DNA from 4 places in the Phascolarctobacterium faecium genome. Region 3 is predicted to be linked to each of the others. Evidence: riboswitches for the same ligand, from Rfam matches in the RefSeq annotation. Region 3 holds a riboswitch; each other region holds the start of a gene.
What was found. A riboswitch is a leader RNA that binds a small molecule or an ion and turns the genes downstream of it on or off. The one in region 3 is predicted to bind cobalamin.
Positions count from the first base shown of each region.

Region 1 (7,880 bases), 910 kb from region 3:
GAAAAAATCACGTGGGTTAAAGCCTCAAGAAGGTTGGACGTATGAAACTGGAATGAAAAAGATAACTAATTCGAGTTCTTTAAAACTTGCCGTGTTTAATATGGATATCAGTAATAAATTTGGATGGGCAAGCGAAGAAGAATTAGGTATAGGTACGAATACTAAGGCTGAAATACAAATTAATAAAGGCGATTTTCGGAATACAGGCATTGAAGTTGAATATACAAAATTAGTTGGCGATAATTGGCGATATAATCTTGGTGTTACCTATTCTAATCCAGAAATAAATGATTCTGGTGAATGGGTACAGGACAATGCAAGACTTCAATTTGTGGCAGGAATTGGATATCAGAAGAATAAGTTTAATGCAGGATTAAACTATCTTTTCTTAGGAGACAGGAATGATAGCTATTATCATGAAGTTACTTCTAGTGGTAATAGATATTATGCTCTTCCAAATAGAAATATAATGAATGCTACATTACAATACAGTGCAGATAAGAATAATTCTGTAGCATTAAATTTCTATAATATTTTAGATAAAAAAGATGTCGTGAACGATTATGAAAATTATGGATTACCATTCAATTGGACACTAACCTACAATTATTCTTTCTAAAACTAAAATTAATAGGCGGCACACTGTGCTGCCTATTATAACTATAAATAAAATATTTTAAAACCACTAATATAAAAAATGTAGATAAAACGATGCAGCAGAAAATCCAGTACTTATTTCTTGAAAATAAATACAGAAATATTGCCCTAATAAGACACAATATGAATTTGATAGTATATATTGAAAAATAAATAGATTTATATTATACTTAATTAAATTAAATATTTCGTAAATCAGGTGACGCTAGTCTTAATAGAGAAGTTGGGTGTAAATCCCATACGATCCCGTCGCTGTAATGGTGAGTGAATTCAAATTTATGCCACTGGAAATATCTGGGAAGGCTTGAATAAACGTTGAACCTAAGTCAGAAGAACTGCCTGATTATTTGTTACTACTGCGTGTGACAGTAAGGTAATGTAGCAGTTTTTCTATTGTAGTTAAGCTGTTTTATGCCTTTTGCTTTCAGCAGGAGGCATTTTTATTTTTATTAGCCGATTGTTAATAAAAGTAAATACTATAAGGCCATTAAAGAATGGGTATAGAAAATGCTTTTATTTCAATAAATACAAAAAATTCTGAAAGGAAGTAGAGTATGTTGGAAAAGAGTATTGGTATAAGTGCTTTGATGATAGCACTGGTAACTGGAAATGTCATCTGGGGGGGTACTGCAGTACATGCTGAGGAACCAAATCAAGTATTTACGTTAGATCCAATGGTAGTAACTGCAACACGGACAGAAAAAAGAGATGTTGATGTACCTGCATCAACTACAATCCTGACTAGTGAAGATTTAAAAGCAACAGGTGCGCAGAATTTGCAGGTTGCTTTGGGGCGTGTGCCTGGATTGGTTTATAAAACGTTTGCACCTGGTGGTGGTGCTATGGGGACAATGGCTAATGAAATAGCCATTAGAGGTGTAAGTAATGGTACTTTGATTATGCTAAATGGATCTCCTATGAATTTGAGAGGAAAATATTTTTTAGATGCTATACCTATTGATAGTATTGAGAAAGTTGAGATAGTAAAAGGTGGGGGATCCGTGCTTTACGGTAGTGAAGCAATGGGCGGTGTTATTAATATTATAACTAAACAAGATTTTAAAAATTCAGTAACTGCCGGAGTTGGTAATTACGGTCAACAAAAATACAATGCTACTGTTAATGCTGATAAATTAAGCGTTGGTTATAACTTGGAAAAATGGGGAAAGGTTGATACAATTTCACGTTCACATGATAAAGGTGACAAACATACAGATATGAACAGTTCTCATAAAAATAATTTATTTTTGAACTATAAAATTAATGATAACTGGAATTTTTTATATAATTATTTTGAAACAAATGTAAAATATGATACATGGTTTGATGATGGATATAAAAGCGTTCCCAAAGGCGGAGCATTGCAACAGAATAGAGAATATGTAACAAAGCAAAATTTAATGCAGATGACATATCAAGATGACAGTGTTAAGGGGAATTTCTATTATAACCAGAATAAATTAATGGCAGATGGATATACTAATTACACAACAAGCGGTGCTTATTCTGGAAAAATGTATGATACAGATGAGAAAAATCGTACATATGGAGCTGATATACAAAAAAAGTGGGAGTTTGGAAATAAAGCCAATTTGATTTTGGGAAGCAGTTATCAAAATGAGTTTTATGATGATTATGGTAAAGATGGCCATAAATCTCCTGATCAAGTAACGTCAAGAAATATTTATGCTGTTTATGGGCAATATGACTACAAATTTGATGAAAAAAATGAATTTATTTTTGGGGCACGTGAAACATGGACTACTGGTGGGTATAAAGACCAGAATTATGATAATTTTAGTATGTCTGGTCAGTATTTGCATAAATTAACAGAAAATGATTCATTGTATGCTAGTGTTGGACAATCATTTATTATGCCTACTTTTTCACAAATGTATGGTGCTAGTGACAGTGCTGTCTCTAATCCCGATTTAAAGCCGCAAAAAGGAACTAATTATGAATTAGGATGGAAGCGGGTTAGTGACAATCATAGTTGGAAAGCAGCTATTTATCATATTGATATCACAGATAATATTACTGCAACCTGGGATAGTAGTAAAACGGAATATAAATATACTAATGAAGATTTTAAAAATACAGGTGTGGAAATAACTTGTGATATTATTGGTAAAGATGGATTTACTTATAATTGGGGCATAAATTATGGTGATCCTAAGGTTAAGGGAACTAAAAAGCCCTATTGGGATAGAAAGTATGGAAGATGGCAATTGAATGGTGGCATTAATTATACAAAAGATAAATGGATAACAAGTTTACAAGGTACTTATTTAGCTCAAAGGGTTGAGACTCCTAGCAGTAAGCAGTCGTTTAGTGAAAAACCTTATTTTCTCACAAGTCTGACAACTACCTATAATGCTGATAAACAAAACTCTATTTCGCTGACACTGGATAATTTGCTTAATAGAGAAGACAATTTAAGTCATAGTGGATCAGAATATTATTCTACTCCTTTCAATTTCTTGCTGAGCTATAATTATAAATTTTAAAATATTATAGGCGGCGTTGAAAGCCGCCTATATAACTTGATTTCAGACATAAGTTTTAATATAACATTTGATTTAGGAAATAGCAGAGATTTACTTTTAATATAAACTTATCTTAAAATAGTTTTATAAAATCAGGAGGCTATTATGACAGAAACTATTATTGAACTGAGAGATTTATCGATTGGCTATGGAAATAAAAAAGTTCTGCAAAATATTAATGCCAAGATAAATAAAGGCGAGATAGTAGGTATTATTGGTTGTAATGGCGCTGGCAAAAGTACACTGCTGAAAACGATCCGCGGTTTGCTGTCAAAGCAAAGCGGTGATATTTTGTATTTTGGTCGTAATCTGGAAAGCTTTGCTGAAAAAGAACTGGCTCGTGAGGTTGCTTACTTGCAGCAAAGTGTAGAAGTTGGGTTTGGCTATACTGGTAAAGATATAGTGCTTGCAGGACGTTATCCTTATATGAAGTGGTGGAAAGGCGAAAGTATCGCCGATGAAGAATTAGCGCTAAAATGTATGGAATATACCGGTACTAGAGAATTAGCAGAGAGGCCAGTAAATGAAGTCTCCGGCGGGCAAAAACAGCGGATTTTGCTGGCTAAGGTTTTGGCGCAGCAAACGCCGATTTTATTTTTAGATGAACCTACAACAGGATTAGATATGGTCTATCAGGAAGAGATTTTTCGCTTTAGTAAATCATTAACTGAAATGGGAAAAACTATCTTAATGGTAGTTCATGAATTGAATTTGGCTGCTAAATACTGCAGTAGAATAATTTTATTGGGAGACGGTACTGTTATTGCTGACGGAAAGCCTGACGATGTATTTACGGAGACTGTTTTGAGTAAAGCTTATCATGCTCCAGTCAGAGTTATTCGTAGCCACAACACAAATGAGATAATTGAAATAAGTACAAAAGAGGACAGCAGCAGATACCAGCGCGATAGAGAATTGCTGGAACTTATTTGCTGCAAGGGATATGTATGATAAAAAGGAATTTTTGTTGGATTGTGATAGCTGTTTTTATGCTTTCGCAGACTGCGTTTGCAGAAGGTATAAATTTAGAAACCGTTTATCCTTATAGTTTGGAACATAAAAATATTTATAAAACTGTGGGGAGTGCAACTAATCCATTCTATATAAATATTGAAAGCTATGATGCACCTGAACCTCAGGATGTCAATGTAGAAATTCTATTGCCGGAAGGTTTGACTTTTAATGAAGACGATGACTGGCAGGGAGTGAAAACAGGTAAAGGGCTGATTATTAAAAGAAGTTGGACTTTACCAGCTAATTATGGACAGAATTTTGATTTACTTTATTTAAGGGCTAATGAAAAACTTACCGAAGGAAAACATGACATTGTTGTTAAAGTTAGCGGCAAGAGTTGGCAAAAGAATAATAATATTACCTTTACTCATGAATTTGGAGAAAAAAACGCAGATGCTATAAACCTACAAGAAAAACAGTTGGACAGTTCCAAATTTAACTGGTATATCCAATCTGTTACTTTGCCTGTAGATAATTTGGGAAATAAAGATGATCGTATCCAAGAGAGAACTATTTATATTAAAGACACTGCCTTAGAATCTTTTCGTAATAGAATGACTGGGGATGGTGCTACTAATTGGGCGGCTGTTTTTAATCATCCGGCAGCACATCTGCTGTTAGAGATGCGTAATCCGCAGCAGGATACAAGAATCTTGAAATTTAGAGCTGAGTTGATAGATAAGTCTACTGGAGAAACAGCTGTTGGATTATGTACTGCCAGTCAGAGTGATAATGAAACTGAGCATGGGTGGTCTGGGAAATCAGGAATAGAAGATGCGTCTACGGCGATGATATCATTAGACGGCAAGAAAAGTCAGGCTTTTATTATACCCTTATATGTAGATTATTTCAGAGTTGTGGAAGGTGAATATAATTTACGTGTGACTGTATTCGGTAATGGGCAGGAAAAAATACAGGAGGTACCCATAACTATTGCTAAAAAACGTAGTATGGGTTTATTTGCTGTAGCTTTTTCATTTGGTTGTTTTATTTTAGTCTGTTTAACAATTGGTCAATTAAAAAAATGTATTTTTGATATTGGCGCTAAAGGCGCTATTACTATTGCGTTGTTTGCGGCTGTGGCTTTTGGCAGCATTGTTGTGCCGACGACTTTATTTGGTGATTTGCTGCATGTGTTTTTAGGGCCTTTTTCCGGATTGCTTACAGGAGTATTGAACGGGGTTTTGTTATACCTTTTAGTTATGTCTTTACTGGTTATTTACAGAAAGCCGGGTATAGTGGCACTCATGTTTTTATTGAAGTGGATGTTAGCAGGACTTATGTTTGGCCGCTTTACTCCTCTTGGTATACTAAGTTATATGGTATATATAGTTGTGTTGGAAAGCATTTTGTATATCAGTGGATTTTATAGAAAACAAGAATTGACCTCGGGATATGTTTTTATAGTTGCTATATTGATTGGTACTGCGGATGCATTTATAACGATGATTAATTTAGAACAAATGATGTTTTTTTACAGATTATATTATGCTGATTGGTATATCGGTCTTTATATGCTTATCAACGGTTTACTCTACAGCAGTATTGGTTCGTGGCTTGGCTATAAGGTTGGAATAAAATTGCAGCAGGTTATGGGAGAATGATATGCTGAGAATAAGTGACGTTTCATACCGATATAAAACACGCAAAATTCCTACATTAAAACATTTGTCTCTGCATGTAACAGAAGGCGAAATGCTGCTTTTGGCCGGTTGCAGCGGTTGCGGCAAGTCTACGCTCATTAAAGCTGTCAGCGGTCTTTTAAATACTGCCGGCGCCGGTGAACTTGATGGGAAAATTTATCTGAATAATAAAGATACAGCGGAGATGACGCCTGAAGATATTGGAATATTGGTTGGTACTGTTTATCAATCGCCGGATGATCAGCTTTTTGCGATGACTGTTTCTGACGAAGTAGGTTTTGCGCTTGAAAATCAGGGGCTTGATGAGAATATAATTTCAGTTGAAGTACAAAAAGTATTAGAGCGAGTTGGACTTGCCGGTTTTGAACAAAATAGTATTCATACTTTATCAGGAGGACAAAGGCAGCGATTGGCTCTGGCTTCAGTACTCATCACGAAACCTAAGCTTTTGGTTTTAGACGAACCGGTAAGTCAGATGAATCCACAGGGTGTTGAGGATTTTTTGCAATTATTAGTATCTTTAAATCGTATAGACGGTATAACTATCATTGTAGTTGAACATCGTGTCAATGAACTTGCAAAATATTTTCCGCGTCTGGCAGTGATGTTTGAAGGTGAAGTTATTTATGATGGTCCAATAGAACTAGCCTGGCAAAAAATTGGTTCTGCAGAGAAATATGGTTTGAGAGAGCCGCAAAAAGTTAAATTGTGCCGGTTTCTGCATTTGTCTAAACTGATAGACGAAACGAGTAAAGTTGTTGATTTGATCAAAAGCGAATGTAAAATAGAAAAAACAGCACTGACCGTAAGATCAAAAAAAGCTTGTAGTGAAGCAATCGTAACTGGCAAGGCCATAAGGTATCGTTATCCTGGTTCTACAAGCGATACGTTGCAAGGTATAGATTTTGAGCTTTATAAAGGTGAAACTGTAGCGCTGATGGGGTTTAACGGTGCAGGAAAAAGCACATTGATCAATTTGTTGGGTGGATTAGCAGAACTGTCGTCAGGCGAACTGGATTTGTTGGGTGGAACGGTTGGAGAACGAGCATATGAAATAGGCTATTTACGTCAGGAACCTGACTTAATGTTGTTGGCTGACAGTGTTTGGGAAGAATTAACATGGAAAAATAAAAAAGTTAGGAAAGAGGTTGTATGGGAGCTTCTTGAAAAACTAAAACTGGAAAATAATACGAATGATTTTCCACTCGCATTAAGTAAAGGGCAGCGTTTAAGGGTAGTTTTGGGAGCCTTGCTGGCAAGAAATCCCAAACTACTGCTTTTGGATGAACCAACAACGGGTCAAGATCAACAAAGTCTTGAAGAAATAAAAAAACTCATAGCATATTTTTCTCAAATGGGCGGCTGCGTTCTTTTTTGTACGCATGATATAGAGTTGGCATCAGAAATTGCAGATAGAGTGATTATTATGGCAAACGGTAAACTTATTGCAAATGGAGCGCCGGAAGTTATTCTATCTGATAGATGGATACTGTCAGCTGGCGGTTTAACTGTTCCGCCATTATTAGAAGTTTCCGAGGCGTTGTTATTACCCAAATGTATTACAGTAGAGGGGGTTGGACGTTATGTCAGTACGGCAGTTATGGGAAGGTTGTGATGCTGCAGTATGGGCACGGAAATTGGATGGAAGAACTAAATTGCTTATTTTGTTTTTAGTTGCGGTACTGGCTATAGTTGTTGATAACCCCAGAACATTGTTTTTACTTTTTACTGCGACGTTATTACTGCATTTGTCAGCTCGTACATCTATTTATAAGTGGCAGGTTTTAGCAATTTTATTATTACTGGGTTTATGGGGGTCTATGTTTAGCCAGGCGCTGTTTTTTGCGCAAACACCAAGGACTCCTTTATTTGTTATAATTGAACCAACTATGCCTGTTTTAGGACAAATAACAGGCGGTTTGTATATTTACCGCGAAGGGGTTATTTACGGAGCTGTACAGGGGTTAAGGTCAGCTATGATGTTGTCCTTAGGGTTATTTGTCTGTTGGACTTCCGATCC
Region 1 is NZ_AP019004.1:1,787,654-1,795,533, reverse strand. It holds gene PFJ30894_RS08745 (TonB-dependent receptor plug domain-containing protein) at 1-619, shown strand, start outside; cobalamin riboswitch at 838-1,014, shown strand; gene PFJ30894_RS08740 (TonB-dependent receptor plug domain-containing protein) at 1,212-3,164, shown strand; gene PFJ30894_RS08735 (ABC transporter ATP-binding protein) at 3,309-4,154, shown strand; gene PFJ30894_RS08730 (hypothetical protein) at 4,253-5,821, shown strand; gene PFJ30894_RS08725 (ABC transporter ATP-binding protein) at 5,823-7,475, shown strand; gene PFJ30894_RS08720 (energy-coupling factor transporter transmembrane component T family protein) at 7,444-7,880, shown strand, end outside.
Region 1: another riboswitch for cobalamin. It lies ahead of PFJ30894_RS08740 (TonB-dependent receptor plug domain-containing protein); the one in region 3 lies ahead of nikB (nickel ABC transporter permease).

Region 2 (7,880 bases), 1.0 Mb from region 3:
GTACCATATCCAGCGTAGTCGGGATTTTTGTAATATAGACCTTAAGTCCAACATCTTTTAAGGACTGGATAAATGCAGTGTTTGAATTTTCCTGCACTATAACAAGATCAGGTTTAATAGCAAGAATTTGCTCTGCACTTACCTTTTGCGGTAATTTTAGAGGAATCTGCGCAGCTTTATCTGCAATCAACGATATTTTAGGATCAGCAGCAGGTTCTGAAATGGCTGCAATCCTCTCTAATGGAACCAAATCAGTGAGAATTTCTTCAAGGCTGAGCGTTGTGGCATAGATTCTCTTAGGCGTATCTGTAAAATATAAAATATTACCTTTGTCATCAACCACCTGATACTGAGTTTTAACTTCTGTTTTTTCAGTAACTGAAACAGTTTTGTCAAAACTACATCCCGTTATTCCTAATATCATAATTATGACTAAAATAAAACTGCGCATTTATCTCTCCTGATTAAATTAAGTTTTAGAAGCTATATTCATATCCAAGCATAAAGTTTCTGCCAAGATTGTGATAGTTAGTATCACCGTTAGTTGTAATATCAATTCTATCCAAAATATTATTTAAATGGAAAAATATTTTGTGATTATCCTCAGGTTTGTATGATAAATCAAGGTCTGTAAAAAACTGTGGTTTAATATTTCTTTCGGTAGCAGTATTAGAAATTCTATGTCCTACAAAATTTCCTGATAACATTCCGTTAAATTTATTTTTGTTGTAATTAAGAGTACCATTGATCTGATAACGTCCATAACAGTCATGCCAGCCTAAATCTCCATATTCTTCTTCATTTCTTGCCTGAGGCTTGCTATATGTTAAGCCAATATTACTGCTCCAATTTTTATCATGGACAGTAGTACATGACAATTCAATACCAGTATTGCGGAAATCTTGATTAACATAATAAATGTCATCATTTTTGTCACGAGCAGCTTTTAAATAATCTTTTATGTCATAACTATATAATGCAACTCTCCATGATCTTTTATTTTCATTTAATTTATAACCGATTTCATAATGAGTCCCTTGCTCAGGCTTAAGATCTGTTGTAGGCAAAATATTAGAAGTTCCATATATCTGTGTTAAATTTGGCATTCTGAAAGATTTTCCTGCTTTGGCATAAAAACTGCTGTTTTCATTAACTTTGTAAAGATATTGTACTTCCGGTGTAAATTTACTTAAATCCTCATTTTCAGTTGTAACCTTAGTACCATCTTTTTTGGTTTCTGTTGCCTTGGAACCTACTGCCCAAGTTTCACGCATATTAAAAAGCAAATTTTGCTTTTCATCTATGCTCATATCATATGAAAGGTATAAAGAATAATTATTCCTATCATAACTCATACTATTTGAAGTACCACGTAAATCCATATCTTCTTTTTGGAATCCAGCACCAACTAATAAAGAATTTTGCCCAATATCAAATTTTTTCTGTATATTCAAATTCGTATTATGACCTTTTCGCCAACTATTAAGAGTAGGATTTTTCCAACCGTTTCCTGAAGGTGAAATCTTATCATAAGTTTTTTCCTGAGTTCCATACGACACATGTGCTTTCCAACCATCTTTATCATAACTTACCAAAAAGTTATTGTCTGTATCATAATAATCTCTCAACTCAGTATATTTTTTGCTAACAGCATCTTTCTGCATATAGCGGTGTTCATTTTTAGAATAATTATGAGTAAAAATCAGTCCATCTGTTATCTGGTAATTCCACATAACACTTTTGCGCTCCCCTTTACCATAATCAAAAATACTACCTGTAGTTTTACCGTCAGCAAGACTGCTTATACCATCAGCTTTTCCACGATTTTCCAGTCCCGCAACAACACTGAATTTATCGGCACCTAAAGAAATATCATAACGCTCTTTTCCAAAATTTCCAGCAGAAAATTTAACTTTGTTATTTATCCTTTTTTTGGTAATAATATTTATTACCCCTCCTGTTGCTTCACTTCCATATAATACAGAACCACCACCTCTTACGATCTCAATTTTCTCAATTGCGCCACTGGGAATATCTTCAAGGTTATATTTACCATCCATATTCATAGGAACTCCATTAAGTAAAACCAAAGTTCCTACCTGGGCTCCACGAATCATTATTTTACTCGTCATCGTACCCATAGCTGCGCCGTTAAATCCCTGTGACTGTACAGTAACTCCTAAGGTATTCTGTAACACGTCAAATGCGTTATTAGCTCCACTTTCTTCTATTCGTTTAACATCATATACTTCTACCGCAGCCGGTGTATCTAGATCCTTCGTTTCAAAACCTTGTGCTGTTACTATCATTGGATCAAGTGTGAAAACCTGTTCCGGTTCTTCTGCATACCCTGATGTGCCCCCCCAGATGACACTGCCAGTTATCAATGCGATCATCAGAGTATTTTTTCCTAAGCTTTGCTTCATCAAATTCAACTTCCTTTCAAATTTTAATTCATTGATACCCTTCTTTAAATATAGTCGTAAAAATAGAAACTCCTCCTTCTCTGAAAACAGATAAGGAGGATACAGACAAAATTTACTGTCATATCTTCCCTATACTGTCTCTCGCAGACATAGAGTTGCTGGTAAATTCTGACTCAAGCAGTTTTAATCACTGCTAATACAGCGGCGGGACCGTGTTAGATTCTCACTAACTTTTACTCGTTATAGATTACCAGTACTTAATATTAAATTCATTTTACTACTATGTGTGATATAATACTATGTATAGTCATTAGACAGTCAAGAGGTTGGTGAAAATTTATGGAAAAAAATAAAAAAAATTTATTTACAACAGGAGAACTGGCTTCCTTGTGTAATATTCATCGCAAAACCTTGCTTTTTTATGACAGGCTTGGCCTGATCAAACCAGAGTTTATTGATAATAACGGTTACCGTTATTATGCCCGACGACAATTCTTTTCCTTAGAGATCATCTTGGCGTTACGAAAATTAGATATATCTTTACCGGAAATTGGTGAGTATCTTAATAATAAATCTACATCTAATTACAAAAACTTACTTGCCAAACATGCCAATATATTAGATCAGCTTTTGCTTAATCTTCAAAAAATGCGCAGTGAGCTTAATGACAGAATCAACTTCTTAGAAAATACTGAATCTTTACCTGTAGAATCGGTTCATTTAACAGCAGAAGCCGAAGAATATCTTTTTTTAAGCGATCCGGTTCCGCAGAATGCTGATTTAAAAATCAGAACAAAAATCTCGGCTCAGCATTTATCAACTTTGGCTGATTATGTTACTTTTAACAATCATGTTTCGGGTTATATACTTGATAAGACTGCTTTTATAGCTGGTAAACGGCCCCATACCAAGTATTTTTACCAATCATTTTCTCAGCCTTTTGATTCGCCTTACTTTTTTCTTAAATCTGCAGGATCATATGCAACAATTTACTTTGAAGGTATTTATTGTTCGTACGGTAAACCACATGTCACTATGCTCTACCAGTATTTACAGGATAATAACCTGCAGGCGGTCAGCGATCTTTATATGACTTCAATCAGAAATCATTGGGTTACCAATGATAATGGCAGCTATTTAAACAAACTTTCAGTAAAAGTCAAAAAAATAACAGTAGAATTTTAAATTCTACTGTTATTTTTATCTTTTTTATTCTTTAACTATTGCCGCACCCTGTTCAGTAAAGTTGATTATTGAACCACCCGGCAATTCAATTTCTACACCATTGTCTTTCCATTTTAAAGGCTCTTTTACTGTACAGTTTGTTACTTCACCGTCTGGAGTAAAGCTGACTATGCTTTTTCCTTTAAATTCAACAAAACCTGCATTCTCCATATCTACGGCATTATTTTGCCAGCCAACGGGTCGCAGTTTAGTATCTTCTGCCAAAGTCCCCTTTTTTACTGCACCATCATTATAAAAATCAAGGATGGTGCCGCTTTTAAAGGCTATAAACCCATATTTTTCTGAACCAAGGCCAACAGTTGTTTCATCAGCTATAGTGCCATTAAGTACCGTTCCCTGTTCGCTGAAGGTCACAGCTGTACCGCCTTTATAACGGATATGCCCATAACTGGAAAGTGCTATATTGTAGGTACTGTTATTGTTCCAATATCTGTAATAACGCGGGAAAAACGGGCTGCGGTTAGTATATGCAGAAACAAAATAATAATCGTTAATAATACGCTGCCACCCTTGTGGACGCAAATAGGTATCACTTGCCAGTACACCGCTGATAACAGCTCCATTATCATTAAGACTGGCCGTTGTACCTTTTTTAAACTTTATCTGGTCTCCTACAGTCCAGCCCTGAGGATAAAGCTCTTCACTTTTTGTAAGACCTTTACTGGTTGGAGCCGCAAATACACTGCTGCATAAAGCACACAGGCTTATGACTACTGCTGTTTTTGCCAAAATACTTTTTGTTTGCATTTTGATCAGTCCTTTCTGTATTTTACAATTTATAATTTAGCACTTTCATTATCATGATTCAAATTAGCTTAATTACAAAAATAAAATTAAATTTCTGCTGTTTAAACAAGCGGATTCACAATTCTTATTATTTATATTCTATCATAGCTTTTGATGATGAATATTTAATTTTCAAAAAACAAATGACTCCAACACATAGGTGCAGGAGTCATTTGTTTCATTTAATGTTTTTTTTATTTTGTTCTTTAAATGCTGCTTCCTGCCACAAATACCAAACCCCCAAAGAACGCCATGGACGCCATGTTTCTGTAAGCGTAGTTATTTGCCCACGTTTGGGTATATCATCTAACCCCTTCAACTCTTTCAGTTCTTTTTTAAAAATAAAATCTGCCGAAGGAACTACATCAGTCCTGCACAAGGCAAGCAATAAAAACATTTCAATAGTCCACTGCCCTAAACCGCGAATTTGGACAAGCTGCTTAGTTATTTCAGCATCAGTCATTTCAGAAAATTTTTCTATAGTTACCTGACCTGCAACAGCTGCTTCAGCAAAACTTTTCAAATATTCGGCTTTCTGTTTTACCAGTCCCTGTTCGCACAAGGCTTCAATGGAAACTTCCACTACCGCCTGTGGCTGCAGTGGATTTCCTAAAAATTTTCCTAGTTTTTCCAGTAATTGCAGACTGACATCAGGTGGTAACTGCTGTGAAACAATACCTGTAACTAATGTCCCGAAATACTTCTCCTTTGGCTCAGGTTTCAATTCACACACAGGAAACCTATCGATCAATGGGATCAGCTCAGGCGCATGTTCACGCAGATATTTGGCTCCTGCAGCCCAATCTGGGGTTTTGAGCATGATACATCCTCCTTATTTACTTTGGTTATTCAACGAAACAGTACTATCGTTGATATTACTTATGATTATACGCTAAAACGGTTATTTTGCAAAGCCGCTGAAAAGTAATTTAGTAAAATTACAGAAAATCCTTGCATCATTCATGGTTTTATGGTATTATTTATATCTGTCAGGACTACTGACAAATGGCCCGGTGGTTCAGTTGGTTAGAATGCCGCCCTGTCACGGCGGAGGTCGTGGGTTCGAGTCCCATCCGGGTCGCCATTTGCGGAAATAGCTCAGTGGTAGAGCACCTCCTTGCCAAGGAGGGGGTCGCGAGTTCGAATCTCGTTTTCCGCTCCATTTTAGGGGTATAGCTCAACTGGTAGAGTAGCGGTCTCCAAAACCGTTGGTTGTGGGTTCGATTCCTACTGCCCCTGCCACGCAAAAGTAAGCTGCAGACGATGTCTGCAGCTTTTTTATTTTAATATGTCTAAAATAAAACCAAGGGAAGTCAGCTGTAATGCCTGACCTCCCTTGGTTACTAATTATAAAAAAGGACTGTCCTTACTTTGATAGTCTATTTTATATTTATCAGGATTAGCTTTGACAATAGCTAACAGTGCCTTGCCTTCACTTCCATATTCATCCGCCTGCTCTTTTACTTCATTTTGCAGATCAAGCATCCACGGCACTAAAGGCGGCATCCATCTTAGCAAGCAGGCGGCAAGTTCATCAAGATTATCTCCTTCTAAAATATGATCTCTGATTACAATATGCATCTTTTTTCCCCCTTTTACACGCATTCTCTATTATAACAAAAATCATATAAAAATAAAGTCCGATCACTTTATTATAAGCGATCGGACTTTATTTTTATACTATCAACACTGTACAATTTATTTTCCGGTACGACCACGTTTAGTAAAAGGCTTACCTTCTTTACAAAGTGGGCAGTCCTCTTCTTTAAATGTTGGTACATCAAGATGCAGTAAAGCTTCAGTACGAATACCAAAATCAACTTTACCGCCGCTGCGGTCAACCAAAAGCCCAATACCGACCGGAATGCCGCCATGTTCTTTAACAACATCCAGAACTTCCATAACACTGCCGCCAGTTGTAACGATATCTTCAACGATCAGTACACGAGTTCCTTTGGGAATCTCAAAACCGCGTTTTAAAGTCATTTTACCATTTTCGCGTTCGGTAAAAATAGCACGGGTATCAAGCGCTTTACCAACTTCGTGCGCCAGCAGGATACCGCCTGTCATTGGACCTACTACCAATTCTACATTATCAGCAGCATAACGTTCAGCCAACTCCTGACAAAGCTTTTCTGTGTATTTAGGATGCTGCAGCACATTGAATTTTTCTACATACATAGGGCTGTGCAAACCACTGGTCAACAAAAAATGTCCGTGAAGCACGGCTTCAGTTTCTTCTAAAAGCTGCATTACTTCTTTTTCTTGCAACATATCAAACACCTCTGATTTCTGCTACGATACTTTGTGCCGCAGCAATTTTATCTTCTGCTTTAGTAATAGGACGCCCTACTACGATATGGCTGGAACCATTTTTAAATGCTCCGGCAGGAGTAGCGATACGGCTTTGGTCATCTATAGACGCACCAGCCGGACGTACACCGGGCGTAACGATCAAAAACTCGGGACCACAGGCACTTCGAATACCTGCAGCTTCCTGTGGCGAGGCAACGACACCATCCATGCCAGCTTCCTGTGCCAGCTTTGCCAAAGCAATAACCTGCTCTGCAATAGTGTTCTTATAATTAAGATCACCAAACTGCTCATCATCCATACTGGTCAAAATAGTAACAGCAATCAGTTTCGGCGCCGGGCGTCCCAATTTTGCAGCAGCTTCACGCACAGATTTAACAGCTGCCTGCATCATCTTTTTACCGCCTACGGCATGTACATTCATCATATCTGCACCTAAACCAGTAAGAACCGCCAAAGCACCTGCAACGGTATTGGGAATGTCCTGTAATTTTAAGTCAAGAAACACCTGCTTATTATGACCTTTGAGGAAGCGTATCATTTCACTTCCCGCAGCATAATAAAGCTCCATACCAACCTTATAATGGCTGACATTATCTCCTAATTCCAATACTACTGCTTTAGCCTGTTCCATTGTGGGGAAATCCAAAGCTACGATCAAACGATCGTCATGATTCATCCTGCCACCCCCTTAACGTTTTACAGCGCGTTTCAGATGGATCTTACCTTCTGGCAACGCCAAACCGATCATATCTTTAAGTTTTTTAATGCCATGCTTATCCATATATTCCAAAATACCATGTGAAATAGTTTCTGCAATACAAGGATTGGTAAAATTAACAGTTCCTACAGCAACTGCGCTGGCACCTGCCAGAAAAAATTCTATCGCATCTTCTGCTGTCATAATGCCGCCCATACCGATAATAGGCACATGTACGTTCTGAGCAACCTGATAACACATCCGCACTGCAACAGGACGTACAGCCGGACCGCTAAGTCCGCCTATAACATTGCCTAAAACCGGCTTTTGCCTGTCAATATCTATTTTCATACCAATCAAGGTGTTGATCAGTGAAATAGCGTCAGTTCCCGCCGCTTCTACAGCCTGGG
Region 2 is NZ_AP019004.1:1,927,745-1,935,624, forward strand. It holds gene PFJ30894_RS09280 (ABC transporter substrate-binding protein) at 1-451, opposite strand, end outside; gene PFJ30894_RS12055 (TonB-dependent receptor plug domain-containing protein) at 477-2,426, opposite strand; cobalamin riboswitch at 2,570-2,696, opposite strand; gene PFJ30894_RS09290 (MerR family DNA-binding transcriptional regulator) at 2,766-3,611, shown strand; gene PFJ30894_RS09295 (hypothetical protein) at 3,636-4,418, opposite strand; gene PFJ30894_RS09300 (DNA-3-methyladenine glycosylase family protein) at 4,636-5,277, opposite strand; tRNA gene PFJ30894_RS09305 (tRNA-Asp) at 5,465-5,541, shown strand; tRNA gene PFJ30894_RS09310 (tRNA-Gly) at 5,545-5,619, shown strand; tRNA gene PFJ30894_RS09315 (tRNA-Trp) at 5,624-5,699, shown strand; gene PFJ30894_RS09320 (hypothetical protein) at 5,805-6,038, opposite strand; gene pyrE (orotate phosphoribosyltransferase) at 6,156-6,731, opposite strand; gene pyrF (orotidine-5'-phosphate decarboxylase) at 6,733-7,449, opposite strand; gene PFJ30894_RS09335 (dihydroorotate dehydrogenase) at 7,462-7,880, opposite strand, start outside.
Region 2: another riboswitch for cobalamin. It lies ahead of PFJ30894_RS12055 (TonB-dependent receptor plug domain-containing protein); the one in region 3 lies ahead of nikB (nickel ABC transporter permease).

Region 3 (7,880 bases):
TTCTTCATGGATATCACCGCTATGCAGATCAGCATAAAAATCAGCTAAAGGGAAAAAATGTCGACTGAGCAGCCAGGCTGTTTTTTGTGAAAGTGTTCCGTTGACATCGCCGGGGAATTCCCGGTTGAGGTTTTTACCATCATCGGGGGTAACGAAAGCACTGCGTTCCCAAAAGCTTCGAATATTGACGGGATGTATTATAATCAGGCATCCGGAGATAACTTCTGGTTCTATAGCCTGAGATATTTCTATTGCCGCTGCGATACCAGGATATTCGCCACCATGGATGCCGGCTGTTATTAAAAGAGTAGGACCATCATTTTGACCGTTGATGATAGTGATAGGTATTTTTGTATTAGAGTCAAGGACAGGAATGTAAGTTTGCAGTTTCTGCCCTCGTTCTGCTTTTAAACCGCAAATATCCATAGTATCTGACATTTTTATAACTCCTTTGCTTATCAAGTTTTATTTTGTAAGTTTTGATACGATTATTTTAATTTTATTCTTGCTAATCAGTATAACATATGATAGTATGTTCATACAATACCTATTATCAATTAAACTCAAAAACATTTTAGAATGATAACTAAAATACTAGAGGATCTCGACGGAAGGAAATATATCAGTGTGTACAAATGTTTTGACAGACAGGGAATATTTGGGAATTACAATACCCTTTATGCTTTCAACGATGACACAGCCGCTGATGGGAGCGGTTAATACTGCTGTAATGGGACAGCTTCCTGATCCTAAGTATATAGCGGCTGTAGCCTTAGGTGCAATTCTTTTCAATAATATTTACTGGTTTTTTGGTTTTCTGCGTGTCAGTACCTCTGGATATGCCGCTCAAGCTTTGGGTTCTGATTCCAGAGAAGAAGGGTTACTGGCTTTTTTAAGACCGTTGTTCATTGCTGTGATAGTAAGCTGCAGCTGCATAATTTTGCAGAAACCTATTTTGACGGCTTATCTGTCATTGGTTGCTCCGGCTTCGGATGTAGCAGAACTCTGTTCGGCTTACTATGAAATTTTGATTTGGGGAGCACCGCTGGTACTGTTCAATTATGTGTCGTTAGGATGGCTGATGGGGCAGACAAAAGTACGTGCTTCTGTATTTATGCAGGTTTCAAGCAATGTCCTGAATATGATACTTAGTGTATTGTTTGTATTTGTATTACATTTTGATATTGAAGGAGTAGCCTGGGCTACACTTTTAAGTCAGCTTTATGGCGCTGCCGCAGGCTGTTGGCTAATGTATCTTTATGGTAACTTTGATTATAAAAATTTTGATTATAAAACCGTTATAGAGCCTGAGGAGCTAACGAAAATACTTTTGGTCAATACTAATTTAATGATTCGTACGGCTTGCCTGCTGACAGTTAACAATATTATTGCTGCTGCCGGTGCTGCATTAGGAACTGTAGTGCTGGCAGCGAATGCCGTACTGTTTCAGCTGAAAGATATCATGTCGTTCTTGGTCGACGGTATGGCTAATGGTGCTTCTGTTTTTTCAGGAAGGGCTCTGGGACAGAAAAACAGGGCATTATTTTGGCAGATTTTAAAAATGACCTATAAATGGTTGTTTGTGTTGGTGTTTCTGTTAATGCTTGGATTTACATTTGGCAGTACATTTTTAATAAATTGCTTTACAGACTTAGAGGAAGTAGCTGTGTTAGCAGAAACTTACAAATATTATGTTCTTATTTATCCTTTGATAGCTGGCATAGGCCTAGCTCTTTATGGAATGTTTACAGGTGCTACTTATACGGTTCCTATAAGAAATATGATGCTGATTGCTTTAGCTGTATTTTGGCCTGTGGAGAGACTGTTAGTACCTTTACTTGGCAATGATGGCTTATGGATATCGTTTTTAATATTTGTTGGGATTCAGTCTTTAATATTATTTTATTCATTGAGAAAGCTTGGAGAAAAGATTTATAAGATTAAATAAAAGTGTTTACTAAGTATATGGTTTGTGCTAATATTAATACAACTTAATAATTTTATCAAAGGTGCCTCAAGGTTGAATTAGGGAAGTCCGGTGTAAATCCGGCACGGTCACGCCACTGTAAGCGCATATTGCGTAAGTCAGATCGCAGCCTTTGATTTTTGCCATATCCGCGGGTGACGGATCAGCAGCTAGTTCCTGAAATTTGACTTAAATAGGCAGTCTTGCCTGTTTAAACAATATTTTATGATCTCCTGCATCCGTGGTTCATGGCTGCAGGAGATTTTTTTGTAAGGAGATGGGAAGCTTTGAAAAACAAACAGATTTGGGGCAGGATCGGGCAAATCGTATTGGTGCTTTTGGGTATCAGCTTTGTAACATTTGCTTTAGTTATGCTGTCGCCAGGTGATCCGGTCAGGCAAATGATTGCCGGTAATGAGGATATTGTTGTCAGTCAGGTTGAGATTGATGCGCTGAGACATGAATTGGGTTTGGATAAGCCTTTTATTTTTCAATATTTAGATTGGTTAGGAAGAGCGGTACAGGGTGATTTTGGGTTTTCCTATATGGTTAAAAAACCTGTTGTTGAAGAATTGATGCAGTCACTGCCGGCGACATTGATATTAGCGCTGGCTTCTACACTTTTTATGTTGGTGTTTTCACTGCCTTTGGGTATTTATTCTGCTGTCAAACGCAACAGTGTTTTTGATTATGCTGTGAGAGGTCTGACTTTTTTTGGTGTCTCAATCCCTAATTTTTGGATGGGGCTGATGCTATTGTGGATTTTTGGTTTAAAATTAGGCTGGCTGCCAATTGTCGGTGGCAGAGTAAGTCTGGAGACTCTGATTTTGCCAGCTACGACGTTGGGTATAGTTATGGCAGCCAAATATACACGTCAGGTAAGGACGACGGTTTTGGAAGAACTCAATCAGGATTACGTTGTCGGTGCTAGGGCAAGAGGCATGAGTGAAAGCTATATCCTTTGGCGGGAAGTATTGCCGAATGCGATGCTGCCTTTGATCACATTGCTGGGGCTGTCATTCGGCAACCTGCTGGGTGGTGCGGCAGTAGTAGAGATCGTTTTTTCCTGGCCGGGACTTGGTTATTTAGCGGTCCAGTCAATTATTTATCGTGACTTTCAGCTTGTACAGGGGATTGTTTTATGGATCGCCCTTATGTATATGGTCATCAATCTAGTTGTTGATATTTCTTATAACCGGCTTGATCCGCGCCTGCGAAAGGAAGGTAGATAGCATGGAGAATCTTATTAACGGATTAAAGAATAATCGTGCTTTTGCCTTTTCCAGTTTTTTGGTGCTGCTTTTGATAGGGATTGCGTTAGCGGCGCCGTTGCTAGCTCCTTATGATCCGTTGGAAGCTACGATGAAAAATGCTTATCTGCCGCCTTCGAGTGAACATCTTTTTGGAACTGATAAGCTGGGGCGAGATAATTTCAGTCGGGTTTTGTATGGTGCCAGCTATTCTCTGAGCAGTGTTTTGCTGTTGGTAGCGGTCATTTTTGCAGTAGGCACTTTGCTGGGTGTTCTGGCCGGTTATTTTGGCGGTAAGGTAGATACGGTTATTATGCGTATTTCTGATATGATGATTTCCTTTCCCGGGATGATACTGGCCATTGCTATTGCCGGTATCATGGGCGGCAGTCTGATCAATGCGATTATCGCTTTGACTATCGTTACCTGGACTAAATACGCTCGTTTGGCACGCAGTATGGTATTAAAGATAAAAAAACGTGATTTTGTCGAAGCGGCAGTTGTCAACGGCGGTAAACCGACACATATTTTGTGGAAACATATCGTGCCTAATATTTTACCGTTAATGATTATTACAGCAGCTTCGGATATCGGCGCTATGATGATGGAACTGGCAGGGCTTTCATTTTTAGGTTTCGGTTCGCAGCCGCCGGCTCCTGAATGGGGATTGATGCTAAATGAAGGCCGTCAGCAGCTGCAGACGGCTCCCTGGCTGATGTTTTTTCCCGGTCTGGCTATTTTTCTGACGGTAGTAGTCTTTAACCTATGGGGCGACAGTTTGCGTGATGTGCTTGACCCGCGTCAGGAAGATTAAGTTCAGCTGTTGAATAAAGTTTTATATACAGTCAATAAAATAAAAAGGATTTGAAAGGGAGATGTATGATGAAAAAAACTATTAAATTTACAGCAGCTGTTGCAATGATAGGCTTGATGGCATTTGCTTCAGCCGGTTGTGGCGGCGATGACAAAAAAGCTGCGGCAGCCAAAGACACTTTGAAATTTGGCGTTACTAATTTTGCCGACAGTCTGGAACCAACAGATAACTACTTTGGCTGGATTGTTATGCGTTACGGCTTAGGTGAATGTCTGGTAAAATTTGATGAAAAAATGAATTCTACTCCGTGGCTGGCAGAAAATTGGCAGGTCAGTGACGATAAGCTTACCTGGACTTTTAAAATCAATGATAAAGCAAAATTTTCAAACGGTAACAAAGTAACTGCAGAGGCTGTAAAAAAATCTATTGAACGTACTTTTGAAAAAGCCGCCCGTGCCAGAGCAATGTTTGAATATGACAATATCAGTGCTGACGGGCAGACGTTGATGATCAAAACTCACACTCCTGTTGCTACATTACCGGGAATGCTTGGTGATCCGCTTTTTATTATTATTGACACCAGTGTAACTGACCGTGATTATGCTAAGCAAGGGCCTATCTGTACCGGTCCATATATGGTCAATACGTACAGTAAAGCTAAAGCTGTTATGGATGCTAATCCTAATTACTGGGATGGCGAAGTACCGTTTAAGCATGTTGAGATCCCGACTATTGATGATCCCAATACACGCGCTATGGCCCTGCAGTCCGGTGAGATTGATATGGCAATCAATATTGCTCCAGGCGACATGTCGTTGTTCAGCAACAAAGATAAGTACAATATCAGTGCTATTGCTTCCCTGCGTGACGTATTGGCACGTATTAACGTTAAGGAAGGCAAGCCGATGTATGATAAACGTGTTCGAGAAGCGTTGCTGTCATCTTTGGACCGTGAAACCTACTGTAAGGTTTTACTGAAGGACACATTTACTTCTGGCGGACCGTTGATGCCGCCTTCTGTCGATTATGGATTTGATCAGTTAAAAGATCCTAATACCTATAATGTAGAACGTGCTAAGAAACTGTTGGAAGAGGCTGGCTGGAAAGATACCAATGGCGATGGCTATGTTGATAAAGAAGGTAAAAATCTGGAGATGGACTTTATTTTCTACAGCGGTCGCGCAGAATTGCCTTTGTTTGCTGAAGCTACCCAGTCCGATGCTAAAAAGGTTGGTATCAAGGTTAACCTGAAAAATGTTGATTACAATGTTTTGGACGGGATTGGTGTGCGAGGTGAATATGACTTGCTGATTTCCAATATTCTTACTCTGCAGGCAGGCGACCCCGAGGTCTTTATCAATCAGTACTGGAAAACAAATGTTAACGGTAATAATCCGCAGAACGGCAGCGGTTACAGCAATCCTGCCTATGATGCTCTGAGCGATAAGCTGGCAGTAGAATTTGACCCGGCGAAACGTCGTCAATTAGTAATCGATATGCAGAAAATTATTCTTGATGATGCGGCAACGATTATTTTTGGTTATCCGCAGACAAATATGATCAGTAATAATTCTATTGCCAATGCAGAAATTTTACCGTGTGATTATTACTGGCTGACGAAGGAGATCAAGCCTGCCCAGAAATAATCTGTGGGAAGAAGGGACACTGTAATGCTTTTAAAAGTTACAGATTTGGATATCAGTTACGGCAGCAAGGCTACCGTAACTGGTGCCAATATAGAATTGAAAAAGGGTGAGATTTTATCTATCGTTGGCGAGAGCGGCAGCGGTAAAACAACGGTGATACGTGCTATTATGGGCTGTTTGCCGGGTAATGGACATGTAAGCGGCGGCAATATCATTTTTGACGGCAGAAACCTGCTGGATAATACGCCGCAGCAATGGCGTGAAATGTGTGGGACTGAGATTTCTATGATTTTTCAGGACAGCGGTAATATGATCAACCCTATTCGCCGTATCGGCGAACAGTTTATTGATTATATTCTGACTCATGCGCCGCAGATTTCCAGACGGGAAGCTTATGATCTGGCTATTAAGATGCTTGATGATGTAAGGATGCCCAATCCTGACAATGTAATGCGCAGTTATCCGTTCGAATTATCAGGGGGGATGCGCCAGCGTGTAGGTATAGCTTTGGCGATGACCTTCAGCCCGAAACTGCTTTTGGCTGATGAGCCTACAAGCGCGCTTGATGTCACAACGCAGGCGCAGATCATCAGGCAGATCGTTGATGTTCGTGACGAATACAATGCCGCGGTGATCATAGTTACTCATAATTTGGGTGTAGCTTCGTATATGTCAAATAAAATCGTTGTGATGCAGAATGGTATGGTTGTGGAGAGCGGACTGCGGGAAGAGATTATCGGCGATCCACAGCATGAATATACTAAGGAACTGCTGGCGGCTGTTCCGGTTGTGGGAGGTAAGCGTTATTATGCCTGAGAACGTAAAATTACACCCGCATGAGAACTGTAACTGCGACCGTGATGGAGTTGCATTACCGCCAGAAATAGTATTGGAAGTAAAAAATCTGACGAAAAAGTTTCAGGTAGATGGCGGCAAGGTTCTCACTGCCTGTGATAAAGTAAATTTAAATGCTTACAAGGGACAGACTCTTGGCATTATTGGTGAAAGCGGCTGCGGCAAAAGTACTTTGGTCAGAACTATTTTACAGATCCATCCGGCGACAGAGGGCGAAGTAATATTTGAAGGACAGAACATTTTGAAATTGGAGGGAGAAGCGCTTCGCCAGAACCGCCGAAAAATACAAATGGTTTTTCAGGATCCTACAGCGGCTTTTAATCCGAAAATGCGGGTAAAAGATATTTTATGTGAGCCTTTATTGAATTTTGGGTTACTGAAAAATTCTGAAGTTGACGCAAAAGCTGCAGAGTTATTACAAATGGTGGAGCTGCCAGTGGAATTCAAAGACCGTTTTCCTCATAGTATGAGCGGAGGTCAGCGTCAGCGTTTGGGTATAGCCAGGGCACTTTCTCTGGAACCGCAGATTATTGTCTGCGATGAAGCCACTTCAGCGCTGGATGTTTCTGTACAGGAAAAAATTTGTGAATTGCTGGTACGGCTGCAGCGGGAAAAAGATATTACATATCTTTTTGTCTGTCATGATATTGGTCTGGTTGATTTGATGAGCCATCAGGTCGCGGTCATGTATCTTGGTAATGTAGTAGAATTATTGGAAAAAGGTCGTTTGTCTGTTAATGGTGTCCATCCTTATACTAAAGCTTTGATAAAATCTATCTTTAAAGTGGATTTCAAACCTGGAGAAAAAATTCAGCCGTTAGAAGGCGATATTCCGAGTCCATTGGCTTTGCCGCTGGGGTGCCCATTTCAGAGCCGCTGCGAGTATTGCCAGGAAATTTGCAGAAGCGAAAAACCACAATTGCAAGAAATTAAGAAAGGTCATTTTGCAGCCTGTCATTTTGTTAAATAATTTTTTAGTATATTGCAGCAGTCTTAATGGGTGCTGCAATATAAAAATATTTTTTGATGAATAAATACTTATTTATTCATATTTAAACACAGCCAAATAAGTACGCTTTTAAAAATATAAAATCGGTAAAAGTGTGCTTAGCATATATATTTTTTAGGAGTTGATTATGATGAAAAAAACTTTGGTGCTTGCTATGGCAATGGTGCTGGGAGTGACTGCTTCAGTGTATGCCGCTAATCCTTTTTCTGATGTTCCGGCCGGGCATTGGGCTTATGATGCCGTTAACAGACTGGCGGCAGCCGGAATTATTGATGGTTATGGCGATGGTAATTTTGGCGGCGAACGTCTGATGACACGTTATGAAATGGCACAAATTGTA
Region 3 is NZ_AP019004.1:878,338-886,217, forward strand. It holds gene PFJ30894_RS04280 (M14 family metallopeptidase) at 1-438, opposite strand, end outside; gene PFJ30894_RS04285 (MATE family efflux transporter) at 626-1,948, shown strand; adenosylcobalamin (AdoCbl) riboswitch at 2,002-2,139, shown strand; gene nikB (nickel ABC transporter permease) at 2,254-3,198, shown strand; gene nikC (nickel transporter permease) at 3,200-4,030, shown strand; gene PFJ30894_RS04300 (ABC transporter substrate-binding protein) at 4,099-5,676, shown strand; gene PFJ30894_RS04305 (ABC transporter ATP-binding protein) at 5,701-6,492, shown strand; gene PFJ30894_RS04310 (ABC transporter ATP-binding protein) at 6,428-7,501, shown strand; gene PFJ30894_RS04315 (S-layer homology domain-containing protein) at 7,668-7,880, shown strand, end outside.

Region 4 (6,234 bases), 1.0 Mb from region 3:
GCTAAAAACAAAATCGTCAGCTTATCAACCGGCTGCTGCGGCTTGATCGCCTGCTCTATTTCTGCGCCAACCTGCAAAGCACGCTCGCGCATAAGCTGCGACTTCTGTCCGCATAAAAGAATAAACTTATTTTCTTCCTCCAGCAGCTCATTTTCTGTTTTAGCAATCTCCTGCTCTATCTCATTGATTTTTTTTACAAGCTTCGGCCCTCTCATCCTTCAGCTGAACCAGTTTAGTCTTTTTATTCATGATCGAAGCTTGGGCCTTTGCAAATTCTTTATCGTTCATCATATTTCCGCCTGCCTGAAATACTCGTCGATACCGGCGGCAATAGCCCCTGCAAAAGCCGGCATATCATTTTCCAAAAGCTCCAGATCATCATTATTATCAATAAAAGCCAGCTCCACCAAAATAGCCGTCATAACAGTCCGGCGCAGCACATACAGCCCCTGGCGCTCTTTGCAGCCACGGTCTATCGTCGGCACCTTGCTCAAAATCTTCTTCTGCACAGCCTCACCCAAAAGTCGGCCCTGCTCGCTGTAATATAAAGTTTCTGTACCGCGGGCATTGCGGCCCGGCGAAGCATTGCAATGCAGTGAAACAAAAATATCAGCCGGCCAGTCGTTAGCAGCAGCCACCACAGCATCCAGATCATCACTCTGCAGCAACATCACCTCATGCCCCGCTCTTTTTAAACCGCGTTCCAGCAAAGCTCCGGCCTGTTTGGTAACATCAGCCTCACGTACATCATAATCAATGTTCACAGCACCGCTGTCAACGTTCGGGTCATGCCCCGGATTAACAAAAACCTTCATTGCCCACGCCCCCTTTAAACGTACAAATCAACTGAAATAGCAGCTCATTTCTCCGCGCCGCTTTCCTCGGCAGCGAAGCCCTGCGCTGCTATTAAAACACTTAAACTGAAAATAACTGCCGCAATAAATTTCATACGCTTCTCACCGCTCCTTATTCTAGTTATGCTTATCATTTTTCAATAAAAATTTCAACAAAGTATCGGCAAAACTCTGCCCGGGGACTTTTTTCCATATACCCGCGCCGCTGCGTTCATCAATAATTCTTCCTTCCCCAGTATAAACCTTAGTCTGCACAGTTTTATAAAGCTGTTTGCGCAGGTCAAAAACAAGCAGCATATCGCAATAAGCTGCTTGTTCACCTGTTTCCAGCTTAGCCGCATAGTTTTTATTCAACTGTTCTAAAACTTTAGTATCTTTAAAAACAGTACGCATCAAAACCTGTCTTTCATTTTTGCTTTTATTTCCCTCTGCGTCTTCGACAGGCTTGATACTGTCATACTCAAACAAATAATTGCCGGTCTCGCTGCTCATCAGCAGGGTCCAACGTTCTGCCTCCAGTTCTGCCTCAGTCTTTTTAGGCTGTACAGAAAGTTCAAAAGCCCATGGGTCTACGGCCTGTTCTTCCTGCGGTTCGGCGGCAGCAGCTGGCAAAATCCACAACCAACTTAACAAAATCACTGTCAAAAATTTATACACCAAAATTCACTCCACTCATACTTTATTCATATATATTTGCTTACCGCACAAATACTATGCCGTAAGCAAATATAACAAGCAGCCGCACATCCTTCCCTTTTGGAAAGGCAATGCGGACACGCTTGTCAGAAACACTAATTTTAAATTGATAAAAATTTGATTATTTCTTTGCTTTTTCAGCCAGTTCGCGGGCTTCTTTGGCCAAGCGGATATGGGAGGCCAAAGACTTGGAAGCAACAGCCAGATTCAGACCGCGGGTGGCAGGAATAGAAGGAGCAATAAAGCAGGCGGAGTTGAGGTTACCGCCAGTATAATCGCTCATCTCGGTAATGCTGAAGGTTCTGCTTGCTGTTACTGCAGTAGTGGGAGTTCCGTCATAAACAGCGATCGGAGTACCTTTAACAAACCACAGGCGGCTGCCGTCAGCATGGATGCCCCACAAATAGCCCGGATCATTAACTGCTACGACTTCTGTCCAGTTAGCCGGAGCAGTGATATCAGCAATGGTAGTGTGGTAAACGCTGCCTACCAGTTTAGCAAAGCCGCTGTCATAATGACCTGCGAAAATATAAACATTATTAGCATCCAGAATAGAAATGTCTCGGAAGTCGCCTTTTTGAGTAGGGTTAGAAAGTGTTACTTTGGTAACGCCGCCTTGAGTGAAGTTCGCCAAGTCAACAATGCACAGATTGGTATCGGCATTGCCGCTGCCAGCATTCTGCATTCCGCCCAACGAGCAGACATATAGCTTATTATCATACAAATCAAGTGTAAAGGAATTTTTACCGACTGTTACATAAGCATTATCATAAGTTAATGTTCCTCTTGCGCTAATAGCAAATCTTGCCACAACACTGTCGTAATAAGTAGCATAACCACTGCCTTTATTGACATAGAACAAAGCATACAATTTACTGCCAACTACAGTCAACGCCTCACCGTGGAAAACGCCGTCAGCATAAGGATTGGCAAAAGCAGGGAAATCTGCCGGAAAGGCATATTCACGAGTTTGAGAATAATTGTTATCCATATCAACCACAGAGATTTTGGAAAGGTCATAACCGGTACCAAAAAGCCATCTACCGCTGGTAGCTACGCCATGCAGGTTGGCAACACCAGACCAAACTATAGGCGTAACCAAAGAAGACCAGGTCGCAGCTTGCGGGTCAATGATCTGATTAGGTTCAGAAGTAGAAGTATAATTATATTGGCGTAGCACCAGACGGCTGCTGTTTCTATCAAAAAAATTAAAGAAAGCCGGATCACCATTCAAACCTGTCATTTTATTTTTTACAGCAGACAAAGCAGTGGCAGCCGCAGCACGTTCACCATTGATAGCACCTGCAGTACCTTCGGAATAACCGGAATTTGTAGCTGTATAGGCAAATAGATTTTCACTCATTTTTTACACGCTCCTTTAATTTTAAAATATTTTAATAATATTACCTATATCCATTTATAAAACTCTGCCTTAGCCCATGGGCATCACCTCCTCGGCATACTGCTGCCTGGTATTTTAGTAAGTATATTGCAAAGTCGCATAATAAGTGCGCCCTTGAATCGGATATAAGATATTTCTCATTTCACTATAAGTAGTTCTTAAATACATATCATTAGCCTTATTCAAAACATCATTACACCCCACTGCCACCTGTAAGGATTTATTTATCTTATACTTTACGCCTACATCCATAGTCGTCAAAGACGATTGCCACGGAAGTGCTCCTGTAGTTAAAGGAATCGCATCTGTAGTTACCTTGCCTACGTGACGCATTTGTGTAAACAGGCTCCAATTTTTATCTGGGCGATAGGTAAAACGGGCCGTACCTTCCCATTTTGGCTGATAGGTCATAACGCCTTCAATTTTTCCATCTTTATTCCACTCTTGCTGCCCAGGTATCGCACTCAGGTCGTATAAAACATTGGAAGGATCGGTATATGTGGCCTGTAGATTGACGTCCCATTTCTGCCACGACAGATCTGCCTGCAGCTCAACGCCATTGACTTTACCGCTGGCAGCATTATTGTAAACAAAGAAAAAACTATTCCAGGAAGATAATTGCAGCAGTCGTTTGGAATCGCGCCCAAAATAAGTTATCTGGAACTTAGCTGTATCGGCACCCAGCCACTTGCCATCCCAAATGGCACTGATATCCCACTGCTTGCCTTCCTCCGGCATAGGAAAGACACTGGCAGACCCGCCTACATTGGGCATCGGCAGAATACCGGCACCGTCGCCGGCGATCTCGTACATATTGAGCAGCCGGTAGTAAGTGCCGCCTGTCGCCCGCAGCGTAAAGTGATCATTAAACTGTTTTTTCAGTGCCAGCTGCCAGGTCACCTTATCATCCGTCTGTTCATCCGTTTGCCCCAGCCATTTGATATGCTGCGGGTCATTCTTTTCGTCATAACGGTCGCTACGCCCTAAAATCTTAGAACGATTATAACGAATGCTGGGCGTCAGCCAAAAATCGCCTTTTTTATTTAATGTGATCGTGTCCTGGATCTGCGCATTAATGATCTCCTGCTCATAATAATTACGCCACCTGCTGCGGGTATCTTCGTTAGCATGTTCAAAGTCAAACATTTTCCAGCCGTCAATATCCATTTTTTCTTTAGAGGCATCGACCAGAAACTCTATCAAGTGCCTGTTGCCGGCTTTATAGCTGCCGTCTATCTTCGCACCCAGGCGGCGGCTGTCATATTTGCTCCATAAGGTGTTAGCCTTCAGAGTATTTAAACCGCTTGTTGCTTCAAGTACCTTTTCCAAATTCTGCCAATCATCAATATAATAATCTTTATCCTGCTTTAAATAGTTGATACTCCAGCCCCATTCCAAATTACCGACAGTATCGCGTCGGCCTAAAAGCAATTCCTTCGCCGTTAACTCCTGATTACGAAAATAATACATATTAGGCTTGCCGTAAGGCATATTTACTGCCCAATCCTGATCCACAGTCCAAAGCGGGGCATAATTTTTATCAATAGGATGCGGTAGATGCCGTCTGATATTTTTCCAGGTAGCTTTGGCCAGCCAGTGATCATCCTGCCATTTGATAATGGCATCGGTGTTTTTATAATCATTAGCCTTACGCCAGCGTTCAGCACTTTCAAGTTTGTCTAATTGGTATTGATCGCTTTTATATAAATTTTCTTTGTAATTAGGATCAGCATATTTGGCATAATAAAACTCCCAATCATGCTCCATAACATCTTTTCCACCATAGTCATCAGGATCCTGTTGCCAAAAAACTTCATAAATATCGCCGCCCGGAGCACACCTTGTTACCATCTCATCAATTGATGTAACATTACCCAAGCTAGGTTTTTCCATTCCAAAGCCAACATCGTAGCTAATTTGCTTATTTATTCTATCAGTGGTATTTTCCAAATCTTTATAATAATATTGCAAACGCTCTTTGTAGGTTCTGTCATTATCAAAATTCTTATATTTAAAATCGCCTTCACTCTGGTCGCGATTGATGCCAACCATCAAAGCGCCTCCGCCCAGAGGAGCGTCGATCTGTAAATTACCTTTATAGCCGCCGAAGGAGCTTTTGCCGAAGCTGGCCTGCACGTTAGCTTTGGTAGGTCGTTTGGTGACGACGTTGATAACGCCGCCCATAAAGGTACCGCCAAAACGTGCCGGTATATAGCCGCGGTAGACCTCGATCCGTTCAACATTATGTACAGGAATAGTAGAAATATCTGCCGCCGCGTCGCCGCCCAGATTAAACAGCACGCCGTCGACAAAAACACCGACCTGCGCCGCAGTAGAACCACGTACGCTGACTGTTGTATACTGCCCTTTACCGTTCAACTCACGTACATGTACGCCGGGAACCATTTTCAACAGATCGGGCAGGTCTTTCTGCTCGCCTTTGTAGTCATCGGGACGAATAACCGTTACCGTGCCAGGCGACAATTTTGCTTCCCAGTCAGGCCGCTTCGCCTCAACCGTTACGCCCTCCAAATCAAAAGACATACCATCATTCTCAGTTTCATCTGCTGCAGCTTGGACACCCTGCGCAGCTGCTGTTTTAGCTTCGGCTTGCGCTGTATTGTTAGAAGGCTCTGCCGCCCATACCCTCGGCTGGTCCCCCCCTAATGTACAAACGCCCAAAGCAGCTAAAATGCCCGCTGTTATGGCAGCTTGCCGCAAGCTGTTTCTTTCATTTCTCATGCAAATCCATCCTCCCACTTTTGTAAAAAATAACGCCGCATTTTCTACCAGTCCATTCGGTGAAAGTGCAGCGTCTGTTTTTTTTACAAAACAGCCTGCTCCGCTTTTCTGGTCGAAAATACTAAAATTTCCGCGCTGCTGGTTTCAGCGCATAATCATAGCGTCCGCAGAAATATTTGTCTGGCAAAACGCCAAACTTAAATATCTCTGCAAAATTTTCTCCCAGTCTGTCTACGCAGGCTGTTCAAAAGATAGAACCAGTCAGCACTCTGACTCAAGATCATCACTTCAACATCCCTTTGTGAAAGGACTGCAATGCTGAAGCTCCCTAATACAGTTGCGTGACAGCGCCGGATTCACACCGGACTTCCCTATAAAACCACGGATCATTGATCCCACAAGTACCCAGTTCCAAATTTTCATTTTTTGTTTTCAATGAACATGTCATTTATCACTCCAGTACCGTGACCGCAAGCATGGATGCCGCCACCCCAGCGGCACCACGCTCAAAGGTCTGAGTTGAGTGGAGTTTGCAGGCTA
Region 4 is NZ_AP019004.1:1,918,667-1,924,900, forward strand. It holds gene PFJ30894_RS09245 (CHAT domain-containing protein) at 1-215, opposite strand, end outside; gene PFJ30894_RS09250 (N-acetylmuramoyl-L-alanine amidase family protein) at 288-815, opposite strand; gene PFJ30894_RS09255 (hypothetical protein) at 972-1,511, opposite strand; gene PFJ30894_RS09260 (hypothetical protein) at 1,672-2,913, opposite strand; gene PFJ30894_RS09265 (TonB-dependent receptor) at 3,028-5,496, opposite strand; cobalamin riboswitch at 5,938-6,118, opposite strand.
Region 4: another riboswitch for cobalamin. It lies ahead of PFJ30894_RS09265 (TonB-dependent receptor); the one in region 3 lies ahead of nikB (nickel ABC transporter permease).